Regions from separate parts of the Pseudomonas sp. I3-I5 genome, predicted to be linked through region 1. Evidence: riboswitches for the same ligand, from Rfam matches in the RefSeq annotation. Region 1 holds a riboswitch; the other holds the start of a gene.
What was found. A riboswitch is a leader RNA that binds a small molecule or an ion and turns the genes downstream of it on or off. The one in region 1 is predicted to bind thiamine pyrophosphate.
Positions count from the first base shown of each region.

Region 2: linked by a shared signal. The riboswitch ahead of thiC (phosphomethylpyrimidine synthase ThiC) and the one ahead of MOP87_RS09890 (TenA family protein) in region 1 are both predicted to bind thiamine pyrophosphate.

Region 1 is NZ_CP093940.1:2,204,595-2,211,708, reverse strand. It holds gene MOP87_RS09915 (PAS domain-containing protein) at 1-114, shown strand, start outside; gene MOP87_RS09910 (threonine/serine dehydratase) at 217-1,212, shown strand; gene MOP87_RS09905 (ornithine cyclodeaminase family protein) at 1,209-2,156, shown strand; gene codA (cytosine deaminase) at 2,168-3,409, opposite strand; gene tenA (thiaminase II) at 3,549-4,211, opposite strand; gene MOP87_RS09890 (TenA family protein) at 4,208-4,855, opposite strand; TPP riboswitch at 4,938-5,054, opposite strand; gene MOP87_RS09885 (EAL domain-containing protein) at 5,189-7,114, shown strand, end outside.
Region 2 is NZ_CP093940.1:318,918-326,031, reverse strand. It holds gene cytX (putative hydroxymethylpyrimidine transporter CytX) at 1-1,109, opposite strand, end outside; gene thiC (phosphomethylpyrimidine synthase ThiC) at 1,220-3,100, opposite strand; TPP riboswitch at 3,255-3,361, opposite strand; gene MOP87_RS01355 (TolC family outer membrane protein) at 3,521-4,954, shown strand; gene waaA (lipid IV(A) 3-deoxy-D-manno-octulosonic acid transferase) at 5,053-6,324, opposite strand; gene MOP87_RS01345 (LysR family transcriptional regulator) at 6,336-7,114, opposite strand, start outside.

The DNA.
Region 1 (7,114 bases):
GCTTTGCACGCCGAAGGCGCATTCGAAGGCCGAACTGGCGTGGACTATGTGGCCAATGTGCTGAACATGGGACGTGCGACGGTTTACAAATACCTGAAGGCGCTCAAGGCATGACGAATTTGATGCCGAGGCCTGCTCCGCGCTAAAAGAAGTGTTTGCAAGACTATAGACAACAGGTCTACCGTAGACGGAAATTCCATGCGGAGCCTGAAACTCATGTCCAACCCTGCAACGCCAACCGTTTGCGAAACTGACCTCGATGCTCTGTTCGAGGCAATCAAGCATGCTCATGCCGCATTGCGGCCAGCCGTGAGCACAACCCCGCTGACGCGCAGCCAGGCTCTATCGGCAACGACTGGCGTGGACGTATGGCTCAAGTGCGAACACCTGCAACCCACAGGTTCCTTCAAGTTTCGCGGGGCCAGCAATAAAGTCAGGCTTTTGCCAGAAAGTGCACGTGAACACGGCGTCATCGCCGCCTCGTCCGGCAACCACGGCCAGGCGCTGGCCCTGGCCGGCAAGACCGCCGGGGTTCCGGTGACCCTCTACACCACCACGACGGCGTCCACCTATAAAGTCGAAGCCATGCGCAACCTCGGCGCTGAAGTGATCTGCCTGCCGACCGACCCCTTGAGCGCGGAACTGGAAGCGGCCAGGCAAGCCCAGGCCAAGGGTGTGCCTTTCGTATCGCCCTATAACGATCTGCAGGTGATCGCCGGCCAGGGCACCATCGGTATGGAGCTGTTCGAGCAGGCGCCGGACCTGGACGCCGTGTTCGTCGCGGTGGGGGGTGGCGGCATGATCGCCGGCATCGGCGCTGCCCTGCGGACCCTGGCACCGGGTGTCGATATCATCGGCTGCTGGCCCGAGAATGATCCAGCCCTCGAACAGTCGCTCAAGGCCGGCAAGATCGTCGAGGTCCCTGCCAGCGCCACGCTGTCCGACGGCACGGCGGGCGGTGTCGAGCCCGGCGCCATCACCCTGCCCCTGTGCAAGGCCTTGCTCACCGACACCGTATTGGTCAGCGAAGCGCAAATACGCGCCGCCATGCGCGACATCGCCAGTAGCGAGCGCTGGATCATCGAAGGCGCGGCAGCTGTCGCCGTGGGCGCCATGAAAAAATGCGCGCACCGATACCAGGGCAAGCGTGTGGCCGTGGTGCTGTGTGGGCGTAACATCGCCTTGGATACCTTCCTCGAGGCCGTGAAATGAAGCTGATCGCCAAGCCCCAGATCCTGGCGAGCCTGGACACCGAGCGAGCACTGAGGGCCATCGAAGAGGGTTTTATCGCCTATTCCGCTGGCAACGTCCAGGTACCGCCCGTGCAAGCATTCACCTTCGCCGAAACCAACGGGGATTGCTGCATCAAGTCAGCCTACAAAGCCGGCAGCCCCACGTTCACTGTCAAAGTGTCCACCGGCTTTTACGACAACCCGTCCAACGGCTTGCCGAGCAACGACGGGCTGATGATGGTCTTTTCGGCCCACACCGGCCAGCCGCTGGCCCTGCTCCAGGACCAAGGCTGGCTCACGGCGATGCGCACAGCACTGGCGGGGCGGATCGCGGCACGGCTGCTCGCGCCGTCTCAGGTCAAGGCCATCGGCATACTGGGCACAGGCATGCAGGCCAGGATGCAATTGGCGCAGTTGCGCAGCGTCACCGACTGCCGCCAGGTGATCGTCTGGGGGCGTCACGCCGAGGCACTAGGCGCTTACATCGCGATGGCGCGAGGACTTGGCTTTACCGTGCGCAGTACACTGGATGCCGCAGAACTGGCCGGCCTTGCCAATCTCATCGTTTGTACCACCCCTTCGCGCCAGCCGCTGTTGCAGGCGCACTGGATACAACCAGGCACTCACATTACCGCTGTGGGTGCGGACGGGCCTGGCAAGCAAGAGCTGGACCCTGCGCTGGTCGCCAGGGCCGACCGCGTGGTCGTCGACTCCGTCACTCAGTGCACCCAGTACGGCGAAGTGTCCCATGCGATCGCAAAAGGCCTGATCACAGCTAGCCAACTGGTCGAACTTGGAACGCTGCTGGCAAGCCGAGCCCATGGCCGGGAGTCTGATGACCAGATCACGTTGGCCGACCTGACCGGCGTGGCCATCCAGGATGCGCAGATCGCCGATTGTGTGCTGGCGGCCATCGGCGCCTGAAAGCGCCGGGTTCAAAATTCGCGCTGTACCTGCGCAGGCCGGCGCCGCATCAGTACCTTTCCATTGCGCACCGACACCAGCGCGTGGCCCTGGCTGCGCACCATCTCGTAGTCGTCCGGAGCCGAGAGCAGCAGCAGGTTCGCAGGGCGACCGGTCTCGATGCCATAGCCCTCACCCAGGTTCAAGGCGCGCGCACTGTTGTCGGTGATCAGGTCCAGGCAGCGCTGCAGGTCCTGATAGCCCAGCATGTGACAAATGTGCAGGCCCGCCTCCAGTACCCGCAGGATATTGCCGTTACCCAAGGGGTACCACGGATCGACGATCGAGTCCTGGCCGAAGCACACGTTCATGCCCGCGCGGTCGAGTTCGGCTACGCGGGTGACCCCGCGACGCTTCGGATAGGTGTCAAAGCGCCCCTGCAGATGAATACTCTCCGTGGGGCATGACACGAAGTTGATGCCTGACAGCTTCAGCAGCCGAAACAGCTTCGAGCAGTAGGCATTGTCGTACGAACCCATGGCCACGGTGTGGCTGGCAGTCACCCTTACCCCCATCTGCCGGACCCGAGCATGTTCGGCCAGTACCTCCAGGAATCGCGACTGCGGGTCGTCGGTCTCGTCGCAGTGCACGTCCACCAGGCAGCCGGTGCGTTCTGCCAAATCCATCAGGAACTGGATCGACGACACACCCTGCTCACGGGTGTTCTCGAAATGGGGAATGCCGCCAACCACATCGGCGCCGATGGCCACCGCCTCGGTCATCAATGCGCGGCCATCAGGGTAGGATTCAATACCCTCCTGAGGAAAGGCAACGATCTGAAGGTCCACGTGATCACGCACTTCATCGCGGACCTCGACCATGGCCTTGAGTGCCACCAGGCCGGGCTCGGTAACGTCCACATGCGTGCGCACATGCTGGATTCCATGATCGACCAGCATGTTTAGGGTGGTCTTGGCCCGGGTCTTGATGTCTTCATGGGTGGTGCTCTGCTTGCGCTGGGCCCAGCGCTCGATCCCCTCGAACAACGTGCCACTCATGTTCCACTCAGGCTGCCCGGCCGTCAGGGTCGCGTCGAGGTGGATGTGGGGCTCGACGAAGGGTGGTACCACCAGGTTCTGGCCGGCATCCAGGTCAGCGCCGGCCACGGGCAGCACGCCCGCGTCCTGCGCGGTGATCGCGCCAATACGCTGGCCCGCCAGCTCGATGCGAAACAGGCCAGGCTTGCCACGCAGCCGTGCATTGATGATGTTCATGCTGTCCTTCCTCGTCCTGGATCGTATTCGAGCGCTGCGGGCCAGTCGCGGCGTTCATCCGCACCCAGCCCTTGTGCACCACAGCTTGCCAGCCAATGGCGCACGGAGCCAGTGGCGATCCAGGCATGGGGCTGCCCCGTCACGCCATGTCCAGACCCATCTGCCAGAAGTCGGCCTCGAGCCGCGAAGCTTGGGCAAAGATCGCGGCCAGTTCGGCAAACCGCTGATCCGTCATGCTGCGGGCCGCCAATGAATCCAGATGGGTGCGTGCAGCTGCTGCGACGGCCTGGTAGCCGGCACCGGCGTATTCGCCGATCCACTCGCGATAGGGGTGCTCGGCCAGGTTGCCGATACGTGCGGCCAGGGACTGCCCGATCTCGGCGTAGCCGATTACACAGGGCGCCAGCGCCACGTGCAGCTCCAGCAAGTCGCCAGCAGCACCGCAGTCCAGTACATACCGCGTGTAGGCCACGGTGGCCGGATGCTCGGGGGCGGCCTCGATGTCAGCCTGGCTCAGGCCCCAGCGTGCGCACAAACGCACGTGCAGGTCGGTTTCGTCGAGAATCGCTGCGAGCCCCGCCTGAGCGGCACGGATATCGGCGGGCCGCCTGCTTTTGTAAGCCGCCAGCGCCCAGGCGCGGGCAAACTGAATGAGGAAGAGATAGTCCTGCACCAGATAGGCCCGAAATGCGGCTTCACTCAACGTACCATCGCCCATCTGCTGCACGAATGCATGGTCCACGTAACTGTGCCACTGCGGTGCAGCGGCCTGCTTGAGCCGATCGAAAATGTCCATGTTCATTGAGCCTCCGGGTAGATGGCGTCGAAGAAGGCCAGCTCCAACGCCAAGGTGCGCTGGTGAAAGTCTTGCGCCACGGCGGCCTGCAGAGGGCCGACGCGATCCAGTTCGGCGTGCAGGAACGCCACGAAAGCCTGGAAATCCGCATTGTCGTGCAGGGTAATCCATTCGGCGTGGATGAAGCGCGGCGGCAGGGGCTTGGGCGCGCGCAGCGCCCAGTCCAGGTAAAGGCCTTCGGCGACGTTCAGCACTGCCAGCGCTGCGGCATACGAGCGGGTGGCGGCCGCTTCGCGCATGATGGCCTTGAAGGCCGCCGTGGGCACCGTGTCCATCGGCGCTTCACGCTGCGCCGGGCTGACACCCAGCGCCTGGAACGCCCGCAGAAAGTAGGTGTTCTCCTCGCTGCTGATCATGCCCGCGAATCGCCCCAGGCGCAGGCGCGCCTCGAAGGTGTCGGCACTGGCAATGGCGGCGCCCAGCAGCATCAGGAAGCTGTCCAGAAAGCGATGATCCTGGACCAGGTAGTCGATCATGATCGGGTCAGGCAGGCTGCCGTCACACAGTTGAGTCACGAAACGATGGCCCGTGGCGGCGGCCCATGTCGCCTCGCTCTGGCGGCGCAGGGTCTGGGTGAAACCTTCGGTCATGGCGCTGTCCTTGGTGGAGGTGGCAGCGAGACCTGGACAATCGTCATGAATGGGGTCTCGCCTTGAGACCGGCAGAAAGGCAGGTGGAATTGCACCCCATCCCTTCGCCGGCATTATCCGGATCAGGTTCGAAGGGTCACCGCGCTGCACCAGGCTCAGCGGTTTCTCAGCCCGTTATCGGGCTCCCCTTGGTAGCGGCAAGGTATACCCGACTAGACCCGCGGCTGTCATCCTTCGTGCAGGCATCGCTACAGGCTATTTGCCATTAGTCATGGTCCTGTCATGTTGCTGTCGTAGTGTCCGGGCCTCATCCAAGGCCGGGAAACACTGCAATTGACACGACGTTCACTCTCGTCGGCGAGCCTGCTCAGGCTGCTGATCCTGCTGCTGTGCGCTGCCTCGTTGGCCTTTCTGTGGGGGGTGCATGTTGCGCAGAAATCCACTGCTCGGCAGGACGCCCTGATCAACCGTGGCAGCGAACATCAGCGGCTGGCCAACCTGCTTGCCGAGAGCGTCAGCCAATTGCTCGACCGTGCCCAAGCAGCTACCGACGGCGCAGCGTGTGCGACCGCCTCCCCGTTCCTCATGCCCTCACCTGAGCAGTCCAAAGCATGCAGCACGTTGGTTGCAGTGCACCTCGCCGCCCAGCCCTTGACGCAATTGCTGCAAGAGGTGGAGTTGGGCGACTCGACCCGCGTGAGTGTGTGGCAGGCCGACGGCACGGAAAGCCTGCGCATCGGCAATCGCGGCTTGGTGCCGATCACTGCTGCCTTACAGCCGCCACTGCCAATCGATGGCCCCCCTGCGGGCGCGCTGACCCAGTATTTGGAGGGTGACGCTTACCAGAGCGTCTTCAGGCGCCGGCCCGAGCATGGCTTTACCCTCATCATCGGCCAGCGCGAGAACGAGATCACCGGGGCCGTCGACGCGGCCTATGCCCGGCAGTTCTGGCTGACCCTTGGCATGACGCTGATGATCCTGGCCAGCCTGGCTTGGACCCTGCGCCTGCTGCGCAAGCGTCAGGACGCCTTCACGGCGCTGGAGCAAGCCCAGCACATCAACCAGCAGCTGATCGGGCGCCTGGAGGATGCACACCGGCGCAGCAGCCATGCCGCCGCCACCGATCATCTCAGCGGCCTGCACAACCGTCGTCAATTCGTCGAAGTGGCAGGTGCTGCGCTGATCCATCAGCGTGGCAGGCGGCAACTGATGGCCATCCTTTTCATCGACATGGACCGCTTCAAGTCCATCAACGATTCGCTAGGCCACAAGGTCGGTGACCTGCTGTTGCAGGCCGTGGCCGGCCGCATCCAGCGCTTGCTCGAACCCGGCGATGAAGCCTCGCGCTTTGGTGGCGATGAGTTTGTCGTGCTGCTCGCAGGCGAGCGCAGCGAGGAGCAGATCGATGCCTGGGTACGCGAACTCGTGCGCAGGCTGTCGGCCACCTATGCCCTGGATGGCCAGGAGGTCAATACCAGTCCCAGTATCGGGGTCAGTATCTGCCCGCGCGATGGCCAGGACATCGACAGCCTGGTGCGCAGCGCCGACGCGGCCATGTATTCGGCCAAACAGGCAGGCCGCGCGCAGTACCGCTACTTCGACCCCTCCCTGAACGTGGCCGACATCCAGGCATTTACCCTGGAGCAAGCTTTTGGCACGGCACTGGCAGGCAGGCAATTCGTCCTGCATTACCAAGCGCAGATCGATCTCGATGACCACCAGGTCGCAGGCTATGAAGCGCTTGTGCGTTGGCAGCATCCGGAGTTCGGCCTGCTCTACCCCGACCGTTTCATCGCCCTGGCCGAACGCAGCGGCTTTATCGTCGAGCTGGGCTGGGAAGTGCTGCGCCTTGCCTGCGAGGCCTTGTCGGCCTGGCAGATGGAAGGTCGACTGGTCCGTCTGGCCGTCAACGTATCTGCCCTGCAGCTGCTTCAGCCTGACTTCGCCGCGCGTCTGCTCAGTCACCTGAGCGACCACGGCATTGCGCCCGAGCACCTGGAACTGGAGATCACCGAAACCACCATCCTCGACCCAGAGGGCCCGGCAATCGAGCATTTGCATCGCCTGCGCCAGGCAGGCATCGGGATCAGCCTGGACGACTTCGGCCGGGGCTATGCAGGCTTTGCCCATCTGCATGCACTGCCCCTGAGCAAGCTGAAGATTGATCGATCCCTGATCGCCTCGCTCTCCAACAGTCCGGACGACAGCCCCATCGTGGCCTCCACCATCATCCTGGCCAAGCGCCTGGGGCTGGTGGTG
Region 2 (7,114 bases), 1.9 Mb from region 1:
TGGGCTGGAATGCTGCGACGGCGAACCCAGTAATGGTCCGTCAGCACCACACCGAACAGTGGGGCGAACACCGAGCCGATCAGTAGCAGGAAGTTTTCGTACTGGGCAAGCGGTGCCAACAGGGCGATCAGGGTGCACAGCACGCCGATGGCCAGGGCCAGGTGTTCAACCTTCACGCGTGCCAGCACGCCGGCGGAGACCGCCGCCGAATGAATGTCGGCGAAGGCTTTTTCCGATTCGTCGAGCAGAATCAGTAGCAACGGAATACCCATGCCCGCCCCGGCGAGCGCCAGCAGCAGGGCATTGACTTCGCCTTGCGCCGCGAAGGCCAGGGTATAGGCCACCCCCAGGCTCATCAACCAGGTGTTGCCGATGAAATACCCCACCACCGTGCTGCCGAACACCTGCCTGCCGTCGCGGGCAAAACGCGAATAGTCGGCAATCAGCGGCAGCCAGGACAGGGGCATGGCGATGACGATGTCAAAGCCCACGGCCAGCGACATCGACCCATCCCCGCCGCGCTGCCACAACATCGCCAGGTCGGCCTTGGCGAACAGGTTCCAGGTCAGCCAGACACAGGCGCCCAGCAGCAGCCAGATGCCCCAGGCCCGCAGGATCTTGCGCACGAAAGCCAACGGTCCACTGACCGCCAGCACGGTGGCCAGCGCGCCAAAACACAGCGTCCATAGCACCGGGCTGTTCCAGATGCTGCCCTCACCGAAGGCTCGCGCACCCAACAGGCTGGCGGCATCGCGCATCACGATGATCTCGAAGGCGCCCCAGCCTATCAGCTGCAATACGTTGAGCAGCGCTGGCAAGCGCGCACCCTGCGCCCCCAGGCTGAGCTTGAGCGTACCCATGGCGGACAAACCGGTGTCGCTGCCGATCACACCGGCAGCACCCAGCAACAGCACACCGACCCCGGTGCCCAGGACGATGGCCAGGATGGCCCCGGACAGGCCAAGGCCCGGCGCCAGCATGGCACCGACTTGCAGCACCATCAGGCCGATGCCTAGGGAAAACCACAGTGAAAACAGGTCGCGGCCACCGAATACGCGCTGGCCGTTGGGAATGGGATGATCAGGGGAAAATTGACTGGACGTGGTCATGCTTGCTCGCACTCGGCAATGTGATTGTTGGGGTGGGCGCAAGGCAGGCCGCTAACCAGGTCCCTGATTCGCGGCCTGAGTGGCGCCCACCTTGGCCCAAAGGCTGGGCCTCAGACCTTGTGGTACAGCTGGCTGCCGGCTTGGCGGAAGCGCTCGGCCTGCTCGCGCATGCCCTGCTCCACCGAGACGTCCACGGTTTCGATCCGGGCAGCGTATTCACGCACCTCCTGGGTGATCTTCATGGAGCAGAACTTCGGCCCGCACATGGAGCAGAAATGCGCCACCTTGGCCGACTCCTTGGGCAGGGTCTCATCATGGAAGGCACGCGCCGTGTCGGGGTCCAGCCCCAGGTTGAACTGGTCTTCCCAGCGAAACTCGAAGCGCGCCTTCGACAGCGCGTTGTCGCGAATCTGGGCCCCTGGGTGACCTTTGGCCAGGTCGGCTGCATGGGCCGCAATCTTGTAGGTGATGATGCCGGTCTTGACGTCGTCCTTGTCGGGCAGCCCCAGGTGTTCCTTGGGCGTGACATAGCAGAGCATGGCGCAGCCGAACCAGCCGATCATGGCCGCTCCGATGCCGGAAGTGATGTGGTCGTAGCCAGGGGCGATGTCGGTGGTCAGCGGGCCCAAGGTGTAGAACGGCGCTTCGTCACAGCATTCGAGCTGCTTGTCCATGTTCTCCTTGATCAACTGCATCGGCACATGGCCGGGGCCTTCGATCATGCACTGCACATCGTGCTTCCAGGCAATCTTGGTCAGCTCGCCCAGGGTTTCCAGCTCGCCAAACTGCGCCGCATCGTTGGCATCGGCGATCGAGCCCGGGCGCAGGCCATCGCCCAGCGAGAAGCTGACGTCGTAGGCCTTCATGATTTCGCAGATTTCATCGAAGTGGGTGTACAGGAAGTTCTCCTGGTGATGCGCCAGGCACCACTTGGCCATGATCGAACCACCCCGGCTGACGATGCCGGTGACGCGCTTGGCGGTCAGCGGTACATAGCGCAGCAACACCCCGGCATGGATGGTGAAATAATCCACGCCCTGCTCAGCCTGTTCGATCAGCGTGTCGCGAAACAGCTCCCAGGTCAGGTCCTCGGCCACGCCACCGACCTTTTCCAATGCCTGGTAGATGGGCACGGTGCCGATGGGCACGGGGGAGTTGCGAATGATCCATTCGCGGGTTTCATGGATGTGCTTGCCGGTGGACAAGTCCATGACGGTGTCCGAACCCCAGCGAATGCCCCAAGTGAGCTTGGCCACCTCTTCTTCGATGGACGAACCCAGCGCACTGTTGCCGATGTTGCCGTTGATCTTCACCAGGAAGTTGCGGCCGATGATCATCGGCTCCAGCTCGGTGTGGTTGATGTTGGCCGGAATGATGGCGCGGCCACGGGCCACTTCCTCGCGCACGAACTCGGGGGTGATTTCCTTGGGAATGCTGGCGCCGAAGCTGTGACCGGCATGCTGCGTATCGAGCAGGCCTGCCGCCCGGGCCTCCTGCAGCTTCATGTTCTCGCGGATGGCCACGTATTCCATTTCGGCGGTGATGATGCCCTGGCGGGCGTAGTGCATCTGCGACACATTGGCGCCTGGCTTGGCACGACGCGGGTTGCGCACATGGGCGAAGCGCAGCTTGGCCAGCTCGGCGTCGTTCAGGCGCTGCTGGCCGAAGTGGGAGCTCAGGCCGTTCAGGCGCTCGGTGTCACCGCGTGCATCGATCCAGGCCGAACGCACGTCGGCCAGGCCCTTGCGCACGTCGATCAACACCTCTGGGTCGGTGTAGGGGCCGGAAGTGTCGTAGACCAGCACGGGCGCATTACGCTCGCCCCCGAAATCGGTGGGCGTGTCGGCCAGGCTGATCGCGCGCATCGGTACGCGAATATCCGGGCGCGAGCCCTGGACATAGACCTTGCGCGAGCGCGGAAACGGCTGCACGGACTGCTGATCGACTTGCGCCGATTCGCTGAGGTTCATCGCTTTTTCTTGTTGGGTCATCACAGGCTCTCCAGACGGCTTCCTAGCAGTGGAATGTCGGGGTGAACCTGAAGGACGCGGACGCACTCCTAGACGGGTGCGGTGCCAAAGACGGGGTGTCATGGGCTGCAAACAGCCGATGCTTTCCCGGACCTGGCACAAGAGGCTCCCCGGGAAGGCGAGCAATCTTGTTCCCTACGCAGGCGCTAACCTGATCAGGTTCAACGGGATCCGCACCTATGCGATCTCAGCCTTTGCTTCAAGGCACCCCGACAAGAACATGCGCAGTCTAGACTGGAGTTGCCGGCAAAGCCAAGCGAGCAATCCCGGGAATGATCAACGGCATCAGGGTGATTGTTGCCCGGAGCGCGTGGCACTACACTGCGTCATCAAGCAAAACTCAACAGTTCAGTAATTACATTTCGTACAAGGATTGCCCCTATGCTGCGCAAACTCTCACTGGCCCTGGCCGTGTCTTGTGCGTCCCATACGATGGCCTGGGCGGCGGACGTACCGGCAACGGTGAAAACCGATCTGGTGAGCGTTTACCAGGAAGCGGTAGAGAACAACGCCGACCTGGCAGCCGCCCGCGCCGACTACGGCGCGCGCCGCGAAATCGTGCCCCAGGCCCGTGCCGGCTTGCTGCCCAACCTGTCGGCCGGTGCCGAGATGCAAAGCACCCGCACCAAGCTCGACGAGCCGTCGATCACATCCAACCGCAGCGGCAATGCCTGGAGCGCGACCCTGGCCCAGCCCATCTTCCGCGCTGACCGCTGGTTCCAGTTGCAAGCGGCCGAGGCCGTCAACGAACAGGCCGCGCTGGAGCTGTCTGCCACCGAGCAGAACCTGATCCTGCAGACTGCGCAAAGCTACTTTGCGGTGCTGCGTGCGCAGGACAACCTGGCGGCCAGCAAGGCCGAGGAAGCGGCCCTCAAGCGTCAGCTCGACCAGTCCAACGAACGTTTCGACGTGGGGCTTTCGGACAAGACCGACGTGCTGCAGTCCCAGGCCAGCTATGACACGGCCCGCGCCAACCGCATCATCGCCGACCGTCAGGTGCAGGATGCTTTCCAGGCGTTGGTCACCCTGACCAATCGGGAGTACACCGCTATCCAGGGTGTGGTCCACAGCCTGCCGGTGCAGGTGCCCGTGCCCAACGACGCCAAGGCCTGGGTCGAAACCGCCGGCCGGCAGAACCTCAACCTGTTGGCGACCAACTACGCGGTGTCCGCGGCGGAAGAAACGTTGCGTCAGCGCAAGGCCGGTCACGCCCCGACCGTCGATGCCGTGGCCAAATACCAGAAGGGTGACAACGACAACCTGGGCTTCAGCAACCCATCGCCGCTGGGTGTTCGGTATGGGGGCGACGTGGAGCAGACCACCGTTGGCCTGCAGTTGAACATTCCCATCTACAGCGGCGGGCTGACCAGTTCACAGGTACGCGAAGCCTACCAGCGCCTCAGCCAGAGCGAACAGCAGCGCGAAAGCCTGCGCCGTCAGGTGGTGGAGAACACCCGCAACCTGCACCGTGCGGTGAACACCGACGTCGAACAGGTACAGGCGCGCAAGCAGTCGATCATCTCCAACCAGAGCGCGCTCGAGGCTACCGAAATCGGCTACCAGGTGGGCACCCGCAACATCGTCGATGTGCTCGACGCCCAGCGCCAGCTGTACACCTCGGTGCGCGACTACAACAACAGCCGGTACGCCTACATCCTCGACAACCTGAGCCTGAAACAGGCGGCCGGCACGCTGAGCCCGCAAGACTTGCAGGACCTCAAGCGCTACCTGAAACCCGACTACAACCCGGACAAGGATTTCCTGCCACCGGACCTGGCGGCAGCGGCGGCGAAGAATTTCGAGCGTAAGCCCTGAGGACGGGCAGCCTCATCTGGGGGAGCCGGCTTGCCGGCGATGGGCCGCAAAGCGGCCCTGATCACGCCAACCGCAACCATCGCCCCGACAGTGAGCGCTCAGGGCATCAGCCTTTCCAACCCCTCCAGCAAGCGCTGCAGCGCCCCTTGGTTGGCCCTCATCACCGCCCTACCCGCCTCACCCATGCGCCGGGCATCTTGCGGTAATTCGACCAGCCGTTGCACGGCACCGGCCAACCCCTGAGCGTCATCGACCTGCTGCAACGCACCCGCCTCGCGCAGCATGGCGCTGATTTCGAGGAAGTTGAACACGTGCGGCCCCATGAGCACCGGTAGCGCCAGGGCTGCCGGTTCCAACGGGTTGTGCCCGCCGGTCGGCACCAGGCTGCCACCGACGAACGCCATGTCGGCCAGGGCATACAAGAACAGCAATTCACCCATGGTGTCGCCCAGCAGCACCTGGGTCTGGGCAAGCACCGGTAGCCCGGTAGAGCGACGCACCGTGGCAAACTGCTGACTGCAGATGGCATGAACCGCGTCAAAGCGCTCCGGATGCCGGGGCACCAGGATCAGCAACGCATCCCCATGCACCTGCAGCAACTGCTGGTGTGCCTGGAGGATCAGGGCATCTTCGCCGTCGTGTGTGCTGGCGGCAATCCACACCGGGCGCGAAGTGGCGGCCCATTGCTGGCGCAAAGCCTGGGCGCGCGGCACCAGCTGCTCATCGATCTTCAGGTCGAACTTGATCGAGCCGGTGACCTGCACGCAGGCAGCACGCGCGCCGAGTGCCAGAAAGCGCTGGGCCTCGACCTCGGTCTGCGCGGCAATCAGGCTCATTTCGGCCAGCATGGGCCGGGTCAGCCTGGCAAACCGCCCGTAGCCACGGGCCGAGCGTTCGGACAGGCGCGCATTGGCCAGCGCCACGGGAATACCGCGCCTGGCGCATTGATGGATGTGATTGGGCCAGAGTTCGGTTTCCATGATCACGCCCAGCCTTGGCTGCACATGGTCGAGAAAGCGCCCCGCCGCCCACGGCAGGTCGTATGGCAAGTAGCAATGCTGGACCCGCGGCTCATCGGCGAACAGGGCGCCAATGCGCTCCGAACCGGTGGGCGTCATGCACGTCAGTGTGATCGGCAGCTCAGGGTAGGCCTTGAGCAGTGCGCGCACCATGGGGGCAGCTGCGATGCTTTCGCCTACGGAAACCGCATGGACCCATATGCCGCCCTTGCGCATCGTCGGCAGCTTGATGGCAAAGCGCTCGCCGATACGGCGCCCGTAGGCCGGCGCCTTGCGCGCGCGTAGGTACAGGCGAAGTGCAAGCAGTGGCAGGACAAGGTGAAACAGCAAGGTGTAGAGAGTTCTGTTCATGGCGACGCAGTTTACCCGATCGCACGCAAATGCACCGCAAAGCGCTCGGCCAGCCACTGCGCCGCAGGCCCCAGCGGCTCGTCCCGACGCCAGGCCAGCTCCACCACCAGCGCCGGTGGCCGCCAGTCGCTGGCCAGCTCCACCATATGCGCCTGATAGGTGGGGTACTGCACCACATGCCGCGGCAGCCAGGCCCAGCCCAGCCCGCGCATCAGCAGTTCGGCCATGGCATAGAAGCTGTCGGCCCGCCACACCTGTGGGCTGATCGCCTCACCCCCCGGGTAACCGCTCTGCTGGGGGGTGATCAGCAGCTGGCGATGGCGTGCCAGTTGCTGTCGGTCCGCCCGGCCGGCCTGCGCCAAGGGGTGGCCGACGGCGCAGACCGTGACCATTTCCACGCTACCCAAGGCCCGCCGTTCCAGCGACGCCGGTACGCGCTCATGGTGAAAGAACAACCCCAGGTCGGCACGCCGCTCCACCAGCTTGCGTGCAACGTCGCCCTGCGCGCCGCTGGCCAGTTGAACTTCCAGAAAGGGGTAACGGGTTGCCAACTCATCCAGGCTGTCGATGACAGGCTGATACGGCATCGCCTCATCCTGCGCCACCCGCAGCAGTGCTTCCTGGCCACGCATCAACGCCAGGGCCCGCCCATCCAGACGCTCGCACTGGCGCAGCAGCTCGCGGGCATCGGCAAGCAGCGCTTCGCCGTTTGCGGTGAGCTTCGGCTGGCGCCCACTGCTGCGTTCGAACAGGGTGACCCCAAGGTCCGTTTCGAGCAGGGCGATGGCGT